Regions from separate parts of the Burkholderia aenigmatica genome, predicted to be linked through region 2. Evidence: riboswitches for the same ligand, from Rfam matches in the RefSeq annotation. Region 2 holds a riboswitch; the other holds the start of a gene.
The links. Region 2 has a riboswitch for thiamine pyrophosphate ahead of ACN8ZM_RS01835 (FAD-dependent oxidoreductase). Riboswitches for the same ligand answer to the same signal wherever they lie in the genome.

Region 1 (7,433 bases), 940 kb from region 2:
CGCCTGCACGCGGTCGTTCATGCGCGACACCTTCTCGAGGAACGTGTTGACCGACGCGTCGTCCTTCAGCGTGCAGCCGGTCAGCATCGTCAGGCCGCCGATCGTCAGCACGCGCCGGTTGAACAGCCGTCGCGACGGCATCTCGAGCTCGCGGCGCACGTCGAGTTCGAGCGACTTCCGGTCGAGCGTCCAGCGCGAACCGTCGCGCTTGTATTCGGATTCCGACATGATGATTTCCTTCACCCGAAGTTGACGGGTCAGCGCCCGCGCAGCATCGCGAGCAGCGAGCGCGGCACCAGCAGTGCCATCGCGACGTGAACGACAAAGAATGCGACGAGCAGCGACATCGCCCAGAAGTGCACGACACGCGCGTTGTCGTAGCCGCCGAACAATTCGCGCAGCAGCGGAAATTGCACGGATTTCCAGATCGTGAGTCCGGACAGCACCAGCACGACGAGATCGACGATCGCGGTCAGATAGGCGGCACGCTGCACCGCGTTGTAGACGCTCAGGTCGTCGTGCGACAGCCGCCCGCCCAGCGCGGCACGGATGTCGCGCCAGATCGACGCCGGCGTGACGGGCAGCATCTTGCGCGCGAGGCGCCCCGTCGCGATCGACATCGCGAGGTAGAACAGCCCGTTGAAGACGAGCAGCCACATCGCCGCGAAATGCCATTGCAGCGCGCCGCCGAGCCAGCCGCCGATCGTGATCCCGTGCGGGAACGTGAACGGCGGATAGATCGGCGACGCGTCGTAGATACGCCAGCCGGACAGCACCATCAGGATCGCCGCAAGCGCGTTGAGCCAGTGGCTCGCGCGCACCCACAGCGGATGGATCGGGCGCGCGGGCGGCGTGGCGGCCGCGCGGCCGGCGGCAGGAACGGTTTGCATGATGAAGTCTCCCGGAATGGGTCGACGAAACACGATGCGGGCGGGCGGCCGCCGTGCGACGCACGCGCCGGCCGCGCCGCGTCCGCCTCCGTCAGTACGACGGCGTCATCTTGTCGCCCGACGACTTGCCCATCTCGTCGTGCGACATCCCGTCCTTCTTCATCGCGTCTTTCTTCATCGCATGCTTCTTCATGCCGTCCTTCTTCATCGCGTCATGGCCCATCGCATCCTTGGCCATCGCGTCGTGGCCCATCGCGTCCTTCGACATCGACGAACCTGGCTGCGACATGGCGTCGTTCTGCGCATACGCGCCCGTGGCGATCGTGGCGAAAGCAGCAACGCAAGCGGCAATCAGACCTTTTTTCATGACATCTCTCCAAAACATGGGTTTAAGGAGCCGAATAGACGGACGACGTCGCGGGAAATGACAGCCGCTGCGAATATTTTTTTTGAGGTCGCGCGAAAGCGCGCCATGTTGCACCGCGTCGCCACGGCCAGCCAAGCCGTGGCGCCATGCGGCGGCGACGCGCGCTGCCATTTCGACGGGCCATCGTACCGCCCGCCATGCTGCGGCCGCACCGGGGCAGCCGATCCTCTCCCGGTTGAAACCGCCGCCAAGCCAGTGTATCGTGTGCCCTGCTAACGCGGGGGTCCTGCAATGCGTTCGGTCAAACAACCGGCATTGCGGGTGAGAAATACCCTTTGAACCTGATCTGGATAATGCCAGCGCAGGGAAGCGTACGGATTTCACCGCCATCCTTCTGACGAAATCCGCCGCCTCACCAAGCCTCGTCTCCTGCTTAGCTCGAGCCCCACATACGTCAAGGGCTCCGGGCAAGCGCCGAAGCGCCTGTCCGGCGCTCACACAGGAGATTGCATGAACGCCAATCCGAAGTTTCTGTCCGCCGACGCTCATGTCGATGCCGCGGCCGTCGCCCCGCTGCCGAATTCCCGCAAGGTTTATGTCACCGGCTCGCAGCCCGACATCCGCGTGCCGATGCGTGAAATCACGCAGGCCGACACGCCGACCGGCTTCGGCGGCGAAAAGAATCCGCCGATCTACGTGTACGACACGTCGGGCCCCTATACCGATCCGGACGCGAAGATCGACATCCGCGCAGGCCTGGCCGCGCTGCGTCAGGGCTGGATCGAGGCACGCGGCGACACCGAAGTGCTCGGCGGCCTGTCGAGCCAGTACGGCCTCGAGCGCGCGGCCGATCCGGCCACCGCCGACCTGCGGTTCCCGGGCCTGCACCGCAACCCGCGCCGCGCCCAGGCCGGCAAGAACGTCACGCAGATGCACTATGCGCGCCAGGGCATCATCACGCCGGAAATGGAATACATCGCGATCCGCGAGAACCAGCGCCGCGCCGAGTACCTCGAGAGCCTGAAGGCAAGCGGCCCGAACGGCGCGAAGCTCGCCGCGATGATGGGGCGCCAGCACCCGGGCCAGGCGTTCGGCGCAGCGGCCTTCGGCGCGAACGCGCCGGCCGAGATCACGCCGGAATTCGTGCGCTCGGAAGTGGCGTGCGGCCGTGCGATCATCCCCGCGAACATCAACCACCCGGAATCCGAGCCGATGATCATCGGCCGCAACTTCCTCGTGAAGATCAACGCGAACATCGGCAACTCGGCCGTCACGTCGTCGATCGGCGAGGAAGTCGACAAGATGACGTGGGCGATCCGCTGGGGCGGCGACACGGTGATGGACCTGTCGACCGGCAAGCACATCCATGAAACGCGCGAGTGGATCATCCGCAACAGCCCGGTGCCGATCGGCACGGTGCCGATCTACCAGGCGCTCGAAAAGGTCAACGGCAAGGCCGAGGATCTCACCTGGGAAATCTTCCGCGACACGCTGATCGAACAGGCCGAGCAAGGCGTCGACTACTTCACGATCCATGCGGGCGTGCGCCTGCAGTACGTGCCGCTCACCGCGAACCGGATGACCGGCATCGTGTCGCGCGGCGGCTCGATCATGGCGAAGTGGTGCCTCGCGCATCACAAGGAAAGCTTCCTGTACGAACACTTCGAAGAGATCTGCGAGATCATGAAGGCGTACGACGTGAGCTTCTCGCTCGGCGACGGCCTGCGTCCCGGCTCGATCTACGACGCGAACGACGAAGCGCAGCTCGGCGAGCTGAAGACGCTCGGCGAACTCACGCAGATCGCGTGGAAGCACGACGTGCAGGTGATGATCGAAGGCCCCGGCCACGTGCCGATGCAGTTGATCAAGGAGAACATGGATCTCCAGCTCGACTGGTGCAAGGAAGCGCCGTTCTACACGCTCGGGCCGCTGACCACCGACATCGCACCGGGCTACGACCACATCACGTCCGGTATCGGCGCCGCGATGATCGGCTGGTTCGGCACCGCGATGCTGTGCTACGTGACGCCGAAGGAACACCTCGGCCTGCCGAACAAGGACGACGTGAAGGAAGGCATCATCACGTACAAGCTCGCCGCGCACGCAGCCGATCTCGCGAAGGGCCACCCGGGCGCGCAGGTGCGTGACAACGCGCTGTCAAAGGCGCGCTTCGAGTTCCGCTGGGAAGACCAGTTCAACATCGGCCTCGATCCGGACAAGGCGCGCGAATTCCACGACGAAACGCTGCCGAAGGATTCGGCGAAGGTTGCGCACTTCTGCTCGATGTGCGGCCCGCACTTCTGCTCGATGAAGATCACGCAGGACGTGCGCGAGTTCGCGGCGCAGCAGGGCGTGTCGGAAACCGAAGCGCTGAAGAAGGGGATGGAAGTGAAGGCCGTCGAGTTCGTGAAGACCGGCGCCGAGATCTATCACCGTCAGTAAGCGCATGCGGTGATCCGGCGATCCTCGCCGGATCACCTCGCGATTCGCGATGTACGAAGCCCGCTTTCGAGCGGGCTTTTTTGCGCATGTCGCATGCCTGCCTGCGCACCGGGAAACCACCGGAAACAATTCATTACGAAACCACGCGAGCCTTAACAAGTCCTTACAGCAGCGTCGGGGGGCGGCGCGTAGATTGGGTTCATGCGCGGCCGCCGGCCGGTCGCGTGTCCTCCGTTCACAACCGCAAGGACAACGATCATGAATTCGATACGGCGTATTGGGGTATGCGCGCTGCTCGTCGCGACCGTGGCCAGCCTGTCGGCCTGTGACTCGATGACGAGACGCCAGCGCGACACGGCAATCGGTGCAGGTGTCGGCGGCGTCGCCGGCGCAGCAATCGGCGGCAGCGCGCTGTCGACGCTGGGCGGCGCGGCGGCCGGCGGCATCATCGGCAACCAGGTCGGCAAGTAAGCGGCGACGCGCGCCGCGACAGTCAACCAGACGGCGTTTTCGCGGTGCGGAAGCGCCGTTTTCGCATGCGGCGCCGCAACGTGACCGGCAGCCTGCACGGAAATGATCCGTTACCGTTTTGCACACCGTGTCATCGGCGCGCGGCCTAAGCTTAAGCATCTGCCGATTGCCGGCTCCGCCGGAGAGACATCATGAACAGGACCCTCGTCGCCGCGGCGCTCGCGTGCGTGACGCTCGCCGGCTGCTACTACCCGTACGGCTATTATCCTGGCGGCTATTACACGGCTGCACCGGTGCAGCCGGCCCCCGTCTACGTCGATCCGGGCCCCGCCTATTACTATCCGGCACCGGCCTATGCACCTGCGTGGGGCGGCTATTGGGGCCCGGCGCTGTCGCTCAATTTCGGCTTCGGCGGACGCGGCGGCTGGCGCCATCATTGATCGGGCGCGACCGCCGGCTGGCGGCCGCCCCGCGCCGGCAACCGGCGACATTCCCGTTTCTTGCCATTTCATCGAATCGTGAAACGACGGCGTGGTCACGGGGTGTAAGATTCTCCGCATCCGTTCCCCGCCCTTCACGATCGATGTCCCCCAAGAACGCCCTTCTGCTGACTGTGCTCGCTGCCCTGTGGGGTGCGTCGTTCCTGTTTATCCGGATCGGCGTCGTCGATCTGGGCGTCGCGCCGTTGATGGCGTTGCGCGTGGGTATCGGCGCGCTGTTTCTCGCGGGCTTCGCGCTGACGCGCTTCAAGCCCGCCGATCTCGGCGCCCGGCTGCGCCGTCATGCGTGGCCGTTGTTCGTCGTCGGCGCGCTGAACTCGGGCATCCCGTTCTGCCTGTTCGCGTTCGCCGAATTGACGCTGTCGGCCGGCGTGACGTCGGTGATCAACGCGACGACGCCGCTGTGGGGCGCGCTCGTGGCCTACCTGTGGTTGAAGGACAAGCTGTCGCTGCCGCGCGTGCTTGGCCTCGTGATCGGTTTCGCCGGCGTGCTCACGCTCGTGTGGAACCAGATCGCGAGTGCGCACGGCGAAACGGGCGCGACCGCGACCGCGCTCGCCGCCGCCGCGGCGCTCGGTGCGACGCTGCTGTACGGCATCGCAGCCAATTACGCGAAGCGCAAGTTGACCGGCGTCGATCCGCTCGTCAACGCGACCGGCAGCATGATCGGCTCGACCCTCCTGCTGCTGCCGTTCGCGATCGCCACCTGGCCGGCCGCACCGGTCGGCGCACACGCATGGGGCTCGGTACTCGCCCTCGGTGTGGCCTGCACGGGCATCGCGTATTTCATCTACTTCTACCTGATCGCACATGTCGGCCCCGCCCGCGCGATTACCGTGACGTTCGTGATCCCCGTGTTCGGCCTGTTGTGGGGTGCGCTGTTCCTCGGCGAACACGTGACGGCCGTGATGATCGAAGGCTGCGCGATCGTGCTCGTCGGCACCGCGCTCGCGACCGGCGCGATCAAGCGGATTCCCGGGATCCGGCCGCGCAGCGGCGAAGCGACCTGACGATTCATTCGGGCGCACGCACCGCCGTCGGTCGGGCCGTGATGCCTGGCGGCCAGGCGCCAACCATTTGCCGCCACGCTGCGAATGGTGCCGCAGCGCGGCCGGTATTCCTCTGACGGCGACATTCGCTCGCCACGTTCGCACGTCACCGCGCACCCCATGCCGCCGGATTGCCATGTGCGGCGGCGATGCCCTCTTTCACTTCGCGGTGGTCACGCGCGGCGCCGACGCCAGCCGCATACCCGTGTGCGTCTGGAGTTTCCCTGATACGCGAGCGGCCCCATTCCCGTTACACTCCGAACACTTACCCGCAGAAGGCGGCCTCGATGTCCCACGTCCTTTCGCGTCCGCCCGCGCGGGCGACTGCTTCAGCGTGGCGGCGCGCTGCCGCTCCTCCGCTCGACCCCGGGCACCGTTGACATGAAGCCCGCCCGCGATCTCTCGCTCGACTCCCTGCTCGAACGCCTCACGCCGACGCCCGGCGGCTGGCTCGCCACCTATCGCACCACGACGCTGCGCAGCGTGTTCCAGCCCGTGCTGTCGATCACGCACAAGCGGGTCGTCGGTTACGAGGCGCTGCTGCGCGTCGTCGACGCGAACGGCGCGCTGATCTCGCCCACCGCGCTGTTCGACAAGACGCGCGCCGACGCCGACGCGCTGCTGCTCGACCGGCTCGCGCGCTGCCTGCACACGGCCAACTTCGTCGCGCAGGGCATCGGCGACGGCTGGCTGTTCCTGAACGTCACGCCGCGCGTGCTCGACACGGGCCTCGTGCAGCGCGAATTCGTCGAGGCGCTGTGCCGGCATTTCGCGCTGCCGCCGAACCGCATCGTGCTGGAAGTCGTCGAACAGCCCGCGCGTGACGAAGCCGCGCTCGCCCGCACGATCGACATGATCCAGCATCGCGACTTCCTGATCGCGATCGACGATTTCGGCACAGGATTCTCGAACTTCGATCGTGTGTGGCGCGCGCGCCCCGACATCGTCAAGCTCGATCGCTCGCTCATCGTGCGCTCGACCGGATCGGCCGACGATCGCCGCATCCTGCATCACCTCGTGTCGATGCTGCACCAGGCCGGCGCGATGGTGCTTGCCGAGGGCGTCGAGAACGACGACTCGCTGCAGGCGCTGATGGACGCCGACATCGATTTCGTACAGGGTTTCAAGTTCGGCCAGCCCGATGCATCGATCGCACATGCCAGCGCGGCGGCACCCGCCATGCTCGACGCCGCGTGGCAGCGCTTCATCGCCCGCCGGCATACGCCGGTCGTCGCCGAGCAGCCCGGCTTCGACGCGATCGAGCGGCTCGTGCTCACGGGCGCGGCTGCGTTTTCCGCGAGCGGCAACCTGCAGGACGCCGCGCAACGCGTGTTCGCGGTGCCGGCCGCGCGCCGCGTGTTCGTCACCGACGAGACCGGCGAGCAATTCCTGCCGTCGATCGGCGCGCGCACCGACGACGGCCAGGCGGGCGTCACCCGCCTCGCACCGCTCTTCCCGGAAACGCACAGCAACTGGTCGCGGCGCCCGTATTTCCAGCGTGCGATCGCCGCACCCGGACGCGTCGCGCTGATGGGCCCGCACTTCTCGCTGACGGAAGGCCGCGACTGCTATACGGCCGCCGTCGCGATCCGCGCGCAGAGCCGGCTCGTCGTGTTCTGCGTCGATTTCGTGCTCGACAGCGCAGGAACCGTCATGCGGTAACGGGCGCGACGGCGGGCGATCGGCTGTCGCGCGCGTCGTTCGTCCGCTCATC
Region 2 (7,433 bases):
CCCTGCGCAAACGCGCGCGCCATGATCTCGGGGTGCGTGGCCTGCGACACGGCGGTGTTCAGCAACACGCCGTCGAAGCCCCACTCCATCACCTGGCACGCGTGCGACGGCACGCCGAGCCCCGCATCGACGATCAGCGGCACGTCGGGCAGCCGCTCGCGCAGCACGCGCAGGCCGTACGGGTTCACGACGCCCTTGCCCGTGCCGATCGGCGCGCCCCACGGCATCAGCGCCTCGCAGCCGACGTCGAGCAGGCGCCGGCCGATCACCAGATCCTCGGTGCAGTACGGCAGCACCTTGAAACCGTCCTTGACCAGTTGCGCGGCCGCTTCGATCAGGCCGACCGGGTCGGGCTGCAGCGTGTAGTCGTCGCCGATCAGTTCGAGCTTGATCCAGTCGGTGCCGAACACCTCGCGCGCCATGTGCGCGGTCGTCACGGCTTCGGCGACGGTCTGGCAGCCGGCCGTGTTCGGCAGCAGCGGCACCGCGTGGCGCTTGAGCAGGTCGAAGAAGCCGGCTTCGGCCGTACCGCCCGTCATCTGGCGGCGCAGCGCGACCGTCACCATCCCCGGCCGCGACGCGGCGATCGAATCGGACAGCGACTGCAGCGACGGATAGCGCGACGTGCCGATCAGCACGCGGCTTGCGAAGGTTTCGCCGTACAGCGTCAACGCGTCGGCGGAGGTGTGGGACGTCATGTCGTTTTCCTGGAAGAGCGGGGACGATCCGGCGGCGCTCAGCCGCCCGCGACGGGGTGCACGACGTCGAGCTTGTCGCCCGCCGCGAGTGCGCGCGCCGCGTGCTGCGTGCGCGCGACGAAGTTGCCGTTCAGCGCGACCGCGTACGGCGGACGCGCGCCGTACGCGGCGAGCGCGTCGGACACCGTTGCGCCGTCGGGCAACGTCAGGGTCTGTTGGTTGATCTGGATATCCATGAGGCTTCGTCGAATTCGGTCGGCGGCGCGCGTCAGGCCGGCTGGCGCGCGTCGTTGCGGTGATGAAGGAGCGTCGGCCAGCGCGCCGCGTCGCGCCACGCGGCAAACGCGTCGGCGTCGCCGAACGCGCCGCCCAGCGCGGCTTCGGCGACCGCAACCGCCGCGTGCGCGACTTCCGGCGCGATCATGAAGCCGTGCCGGTACAGGCCGTTGACGGCAAGCGTCGACGCGCCGTCCCAGATCACCGCCGGGCGATGATCGGGCAGCGTCGGCCGGCACTGCGCATTGAGCTCGAGGATGCGTGCCTCGCCGAACGCCGGATGCACGGAGAACGCCGCGCTCAGCAGTTCGAGCGCGGAGCGCACGCTGACGGGCGACATGTCCTCGCCCTCCACTTCGGTCGCGCCGATCACATAGAGATCGTCCTGCTTCGGTGCGATGTACAGCGGGTAGCGCGGATGCAGCAGCCGCACGGGCCGGGTGAGCCCGATGCCGGGCGCGCGCACGCGCGCGACTTCGCCGCGGATGCCGCGCAACGCGGGCAGCGCGGGTTTCGCGCCCAGCCCGCGGCAATCGATCGTGAAATGCGCGGCGGGCAGGTTCGCGTCGTCGATCGTGACGTGCCAGTGCAGGTCGACGCCGCGTTCGACGAGGCCGGCCGCGAGCGCCCGCAGCGCCTGGCGATTGTCGAGCTGGCCTTCGTTCGGCAGCAGCAGGCCGCGCGCGAAGCGGCCCGCGAGCACCGGCTCGGCCGCATCGACCTGCGCGCCGGCGAGCGTCACGAACCCGCTGTCGAACAGGTCGGCCGGCGCGTTCGCGCGCACGCGCCGCTCGAACAACGGCGCCTCCGCACGATCCGCGTGATGCCAGACGACGAGCGTGCCGTGATGCTGGAAGAAGACGGGTTCCGGCAGTTCCGCGAGCCACTGCGGCCAGCGCGCGAGCGACGCTGCGCCGAGCTCGGTGATCAGCAGCTCCGCGCTCGCCGCTTCAGCGAGCGGCGCGAGCATCGCAGCCGCGATCCACGCGGCCGACTGTTCGCCGTCCGGGCCGCCGCGCTCGTAAAGCGCGACACGATGCCCGTCGCCTGCGAGCCGCCATGCGATCAGGCGGCCGACGAGGCCGCCGCCGAGCACCGCGAAGTCGGGTCGGGAATCCCGGGCGTTCATCGCGCACCCTCCGCGCAAGCGCGCACGACGAACGTCGATGCGCACGCGCACGCGCCGCCGTGCGCGAACGCACGCGACATCGGGCCGGGAACCATGCAAAAGACTGAAGATTGTGCGGTCATCATTCCTTCCGTAACGCGCAAAGCGCGTACCCAAAAGGACGAAACCGGCAGCAAAGGCCGGCCGGGCGGGACAAGGGCGCTGACCATGTGGGATGGCAGCCAGCGCGACCCGGCGGGATCAGAAACTTCCCTCGCCGGTATTACCCGGATCGGGTGCGAAGGGTCTTTCTCAGCCTCATCGCGCTGCCTGGAACATCTGCCGGCCGCGCCACAAAGCACCCCTGTTTCGTCGTCGGCCATTAGACCATAAAAGCGGAAAGCGCCGCAAACTGTCCCCCTTGCGGCAAATTCGCCGTCGTGCCGCGCCGCTCTGGCACAATGCCCGCAGGCCGGCCGCGCGAGCGGCCGGTTGCCGCGTCACCGCCGGCCTTAAGTGCCGTTTAAGACGCGCGGGCGACCATCCGGACGCCCGCCGTCAGTCGGCGCCGCGTCCCGGCATGCCGTATCGCGGCGCGCGCCCGGCTTCGCCCGGCCCGCGCGCCGGCTACTCATCAGGAAGCACATGACCCAATCGATCGATCCCGTCCGCTCCGCCTCCGACGCGCCGCAGGACGAGCGCCCGGTATCCGCATGGAGCCTCATCAAGCCCTACTGGGTATCGTCCGAATGGAAAATCGCATGGGGCCTGCTGGTCTCGATCATCGCGATCAACCTCTGCGTGGTCTGGATCAACGTCCGGCTGAACAAGTGGAACGCGGAGTTCTACAACGCGCTGCAGTCGAAGGACGTTCACGACTTCCCGAACCTGCTGATGCAGTTCTCCGCGCTCGCGTTCGCCTTCATCATCCTCGCCGTGTACGGCCGCTACCTGCGGCAGATGCTCGGCTTCCGCTGGCGCCAGTGGCTCACCGACCGCTTTCTCGGCCAGTGGCTCGGCGATCGCGCGTTCTACCGGATCGAACGTGACCGCCTCGCCGACAACCCCGACCAGCGGATCACCGACGACCTCCAGTCGTTCGCGACGACCACCCTCGCGCTGTCGCTCGACCTGCTGTCGACGGTCGTCACGCTCGTGTCGTTCATCACGATCCTGTGGTCGCTCGCCGGCGCGCTGACGATCTCGCTCGGCGCGACGCCGATCGCGATCCCCGGCTACATGGTGTGGGCGGCCGCGCTGTACGCGGTGATCGGCTCGCTGATCATCCAGAAGGTCGGCCATCCGCTCGTGTCGATCAACTACCAGCAGCAGCGCGTCGAGGCCGACTTCCGCTTCGGGCTGATCCGCGTGCGCGAGAACGCCGAGCAGATCGCGTTCTACGACGGCGAGAAGACCGAGACCGGCAACGCGCAAAACCTCTTCTTGCGCATCCGCGACAACTGGTGGCGCGTGATGAAGTACACGAAGCGGCTCACGTTCGTGCTGAGCTTCTACGGGCAGATTGCGATCATCTTCCCGCTCGTCGTCGCCGCACCGCGCTATTTCGCGGGCGCGTTCTCGTTCGGCGTCCTGATGCAGATCTCGTCCGCGTTCGGCACCGTCAGCGATTCGTTCTCGTGGTTCATCAACAGCTACTCGACCCTCGTCGAATGGCGCGCCACCGTCAACCGTCTGCGCGAATTCAAGCGCGTGATGGGCACGTCGCACCTGAAGGAAAGCCTGTCGCCCGCGACCGAGCACGGCGGCATCAACCTGCACTACGTCGACGACACGACGCTGTCGACGTCGTCGCTCAAGCTCGCGCTGCCGAACGGCAACGCGCTCGCGAACATCGGCAGCGTCACGATCGAGCCCGGCTCGCGCTGGCTCGTGATCGGCAAGTCGGGTTCCGGCAAGAGCACGTTCATGCGCGCGCTCGCGGGCCTGTGGCCGTTCGGCGACGGCGCGATCGATGCGCCGGTCGGCGCGCGGATGATGTTCGTGCCGCAGACGAGCTATCTGCCGATCGGCACGCTGAAGGCCGCGCTCACCTATCCGGCGACGGCCGACGCGTTCAGCGACGAAGCCTGCCGCGACGCGCTGCGCGCATGCCGCCTCGAGGATTACGTCGAGCGCCTCGGCGAGACCGCGCACTGGACCCGCGTGCTGTCGCCGGGCGAACAGCAGCGCCTGGCCGGCGCACGCGTGCTGCTGCACAAACCCGACTTCCTGTTCCTCGACGAAGCGACGAGCGCGCTCGACGCCGACAACGAGGCACGCCTCTACCACCTGTTCGCCGAACGGCTGCCGAAGGCCGCGATCGTCAGCATCGCGCACCGCGAGTCGCTGGCCGCGTTCCACGTCGGCACGATCAACGTCGAGCGCGTGAACGACAGCGACAAGGTCGCCGCGTAAGCGCACGCGCCGCGCGCGGAGCGCGCTGATCACCGGCGCCGGTTCGGGGATCGGCGCGGCGTGCGCGCGGCGGCTCACGGCTCGTCGCGCCCGGCATGGCATTGGCGCTGCATGCGCGCAACGCGGACAAAGCGGCACGCGCCCGGCTCGCCGAAGTCGAAGTCGCCCGCGCGTACACCGCGGCCGGCGCGGTGTGCATCACACTCTCCAGCGATCTTGGTGAACCCGGGCGGGCAATGTCGATGGGGTCGGGGAAGGTGGTGACGGATCTCGTCACCGGGAGAGAATCGAAGCTCGATCCATCGGGATAGACGCTCACCCGCCACGGGTAGCAGGCCGGACGTCGCGCGACGTCGCCGAACCGATGCAGCGGCAAGCCCGCCTGCCGCATGACAAGGATGGCGGCCGGCCTTCGCCGGGCCTCGCCGGAACGGCTCAACCCGCTGCCGCGCCGTCCGCCCGTGCAATCGGCGCCGACACGATCGGCCGATGCGACACCCCTTCGTGCGACAACCGGCTTTCGAACAGCGTGAGCGCGTCGAACCGCAGCGCAACCGGCCGCTTCACCGCACCGCCGTGCGCCGGCTGCCCGACCGCATCGTGCGGCAGCCGCGCGAGCGTCACGTGCGGACGGAACGGCCGCCGATCCGCCGGTACGCCGAGCTCGCGCAGCTTCGCGGACAGCGCGACATTCAACGCCGCACACGCCGGCTCGGCGGCCAGTTCCGCGACGATCAGCCGCGCGCGCGGCAGGCTCGGCCACCACGCGATCCGTTCGACCGGCACCAACGGCAGCGCATGCGCGGCCGCGAGCGCCGGCAGGTACGCGGCCAGCGCGTCGCAGCACGCCCGCTCGATCGCGCCGACGAACGCGAGCGTCACATGCAGTTGCGCGGGCAGCGGACGCCGCGCGCCACGGGTAACCGGCAACGCATGCAGCGCGTCGCGCGATGCCACATCGGGCATCAGCGCGACGAACACGCGCAGCCGGTCGCCGTTCATGACTCGCGCACCACCGCACGCGGCACGCTGTCGGCATCGGCCACGGCCGGACGCTGCGGCAGCGGGCCATGCTCGCCCCACACGTCGGTCGGCAGCACGTTCGCGAGTTCCGGAATCGTGTTGCGCGTGAACACCGGATCGGCAACGCCTGCCGCGCGCTGGCGGCGATAGTCGGCCCACGCGGCGTGCGCATACTTGCCGAGCGCGAGGATCGCGATCAGGTTGATGATCGCCATCAGCCCCATGCTCGTATCGGCCATCGCCCACACGAGCGGCAATTGCCCGACGCTGCCGAACATCACCATGCCGAGCACCGCGATGCGGAACAGCGGCAGCACGCCGCGCCGCTTTGTGATGAATTCGACGTTGCCTTCCGCATACGCGTAGTTGCCGATCACCGACGAGTACGCGAAGAAGAAGATCGCGAACGCCATGTAGATGCCGCCCCAGCCGCCGACGTGGCTCGCGATTGCGCGCTGCGTGAGCGCCGCGCCTTCCATGCCGGTGCCCAGTTCGTACTGGCCCGACAGCAGGATCACGAAGGCGGTCGCGCTGCAGATCACGATCGTGTCGACGAATACGCCGAGCATCTGGATCAGCCCCTGCACGACCGGATGCCGCGTGCTGGCGGTCGCCGCCGCATTCGGCGCGCTGCCCATGCCGGCCTCGTTCGAGAACAGCCCGCGCTTCACGCCCATCGCGACCGCCTGGCTGACCGCATAGCCCGTCAGGCCGCCAGCTGCCTGCTCGAGACCGAACGCGCTCTTCACGATCAATTCGATCACGCCCGGCACCAGCGCGATGTGCGTCGCGACCGCATAGACCGCGAGCGCGAGGTAGCCGATGGCCATCAGCGGCACGATCACCTGCGCAACCGCCGCGATCCGGCGGATCCCGCCGAAGATGATCGGCGCGGTCAGCAGCACGAGACCGAGACCGACGCTCGCGCGGCTCCAGCCGAACGACGTGTCGAACGCATCGGCGATCGCGTTGGCCTGCACCGCGTTGAACACGAAGCCGAACGCGAGGATCAGCGACAGCGAGAACAGCACGCCGAAGCCGCGCGAGCGCAGGCCCGTCTGGATGTAGTACGCGGGGCCGCCGCGATAGCTGCCGTCCGGGTGCGACACCTTGAAGATCTGCGCGAGCGTCGCCTCGACGAACGCGGACGACATCCCGACGAGCGCCGTCATCCACATCCAGAAGATCGCGCCCGGCCCGCCGACCGTCAGCGCGACCGCGACGCCGGCGATGTTGCCGGTGCCCACGCGGCTCGCGAGCCCGGTCGCGAACGCCTGGAACGACGAGATGCTGCCCGGCTCGCCCTTGCTGCCGACCAGCTTCATGCTGAGGAACAGCGCCTTCAGCTGGATCATCCGGAACCGCAGCGTGAACCACGCGCCCACGCCGAGCAGCAGCGCAATCAGCACGTAGTTCCACAACACGCCGTTGACGGCGTCGATCAGCCCTTGCACGAGTGCTTCCATCCAGAATCCTTGTAAATAGGGTCAGTCATATGTGATGGCCGCTCGCTTCACGGCCGGAGGGGCGACATGATATGACAATTTGCAAGGATCATTACAAAAACGAAAGATTTGAGATACCGGGAAATCGCCGCCGGATGTGATCAGATTAGGCGACGCTTCGCGAAATTGCGGGGGCAGCAGGATCTCGAAGCCGCGACACCGAGCTCTGTCGCGATGCGCGCGGCGCGGTAGCAGCGCGTCGAAACGCCAGGCGCTCGCCCGCTACGGAGCGCGCTGCGCACGCGCGATACGACACCGAATCGCACGCATAAAAAAAACCGGGCGCCCTTTCGGACGCCCGGTTTCTACGACGGCTACCGACCTGCGCTTATCGCGGCAGGCTCGAATGCCCCATCAGGTACGCATCGACCGACCGCGCACACTGGCGGCCTTCGCGGATCGCCCACA

Region 1: another riboswitch for thiamine pyrophosphate. It lies ahead of thiC (phosphomethylpyrimidine synthase ThiC); the one in region 2 lies ahead of ACN8ZM_RS01835 (FAD-dependent oxidoreductase).

What each region holds. Positions count from the first base shown of each region.
Region 1 covers NZ_CP184468.1:1,324,618-1,332,050, reverse strand. The annotation lists gene ACN8ZM_RS06285 (molybdopterin-dependent oxidoreductase) at 1-228, opposite strand, end outside; gene ACN8ZM_RS06280 (cytochrome b/b6 domain-containing protein) at 258-890, opposite strand; gene ACN8ZM_RS06275 (pentapeptide MXKDX repeat protein) at 982-1,257, opposite strand; TPP riboswitch at 1,527-1,643, shown strand; gene thiC (phosphomethylpyrimidine synthase ThiC) at 1,768-3,699, shown strand; gene ACN8ZM_RS06265 (glycine zipper 2TM domain-containing protein) at 3,958-4,170, shown strand; gene ACN8ZM_RS06260 (hypothetical protein) at 4,362-4,610, shown strand; gene ACN8ZM_RS06255 (DMT family transporter) at 4,754-5,680, shown strand; gene ACN8ZM_RS06250 (sensor domain-containing phosphodiesterase) at 6,101-7,381, shown strand.
Region 2 covers NZ_CP184468.1:384,449-391,881, reverse strand. The annotation lists gene ACN8ZM_RS01845 (thiazole synthase) at 1-698, opposite strand, end outside; gene thiS (sulfur carrier protein ThiS) at 737-934, opposite strand; gene ACN8ZM_RS01835 (FAD-dependent oxidoreductase) at 967-2,103, opposite strand; TPP riboswitch at 2,335-2,458, opposite strand; gene ACN8ZM_RS01830 (ABC transporter ATP-binding protein/permease) at 2,728-4,497, shown strand; partial or broken gene ACN8ZM_RS01825 (short-chain dehydrogenase) at 4,523-4,733, shown strand; gene thpR (RNA 2',3'-cyclic phosphodiesterase) at 4,933-5,499, opposite strand; gene ACN8ZM_RS01815 (alanine/glycine:cation symporter family protein) at 5,496-6,986, opposite strand; gene ACN8ZM_RS01810 (glutamate synthase subunit beta) at 7,354-7,433, opposite strand, start outside.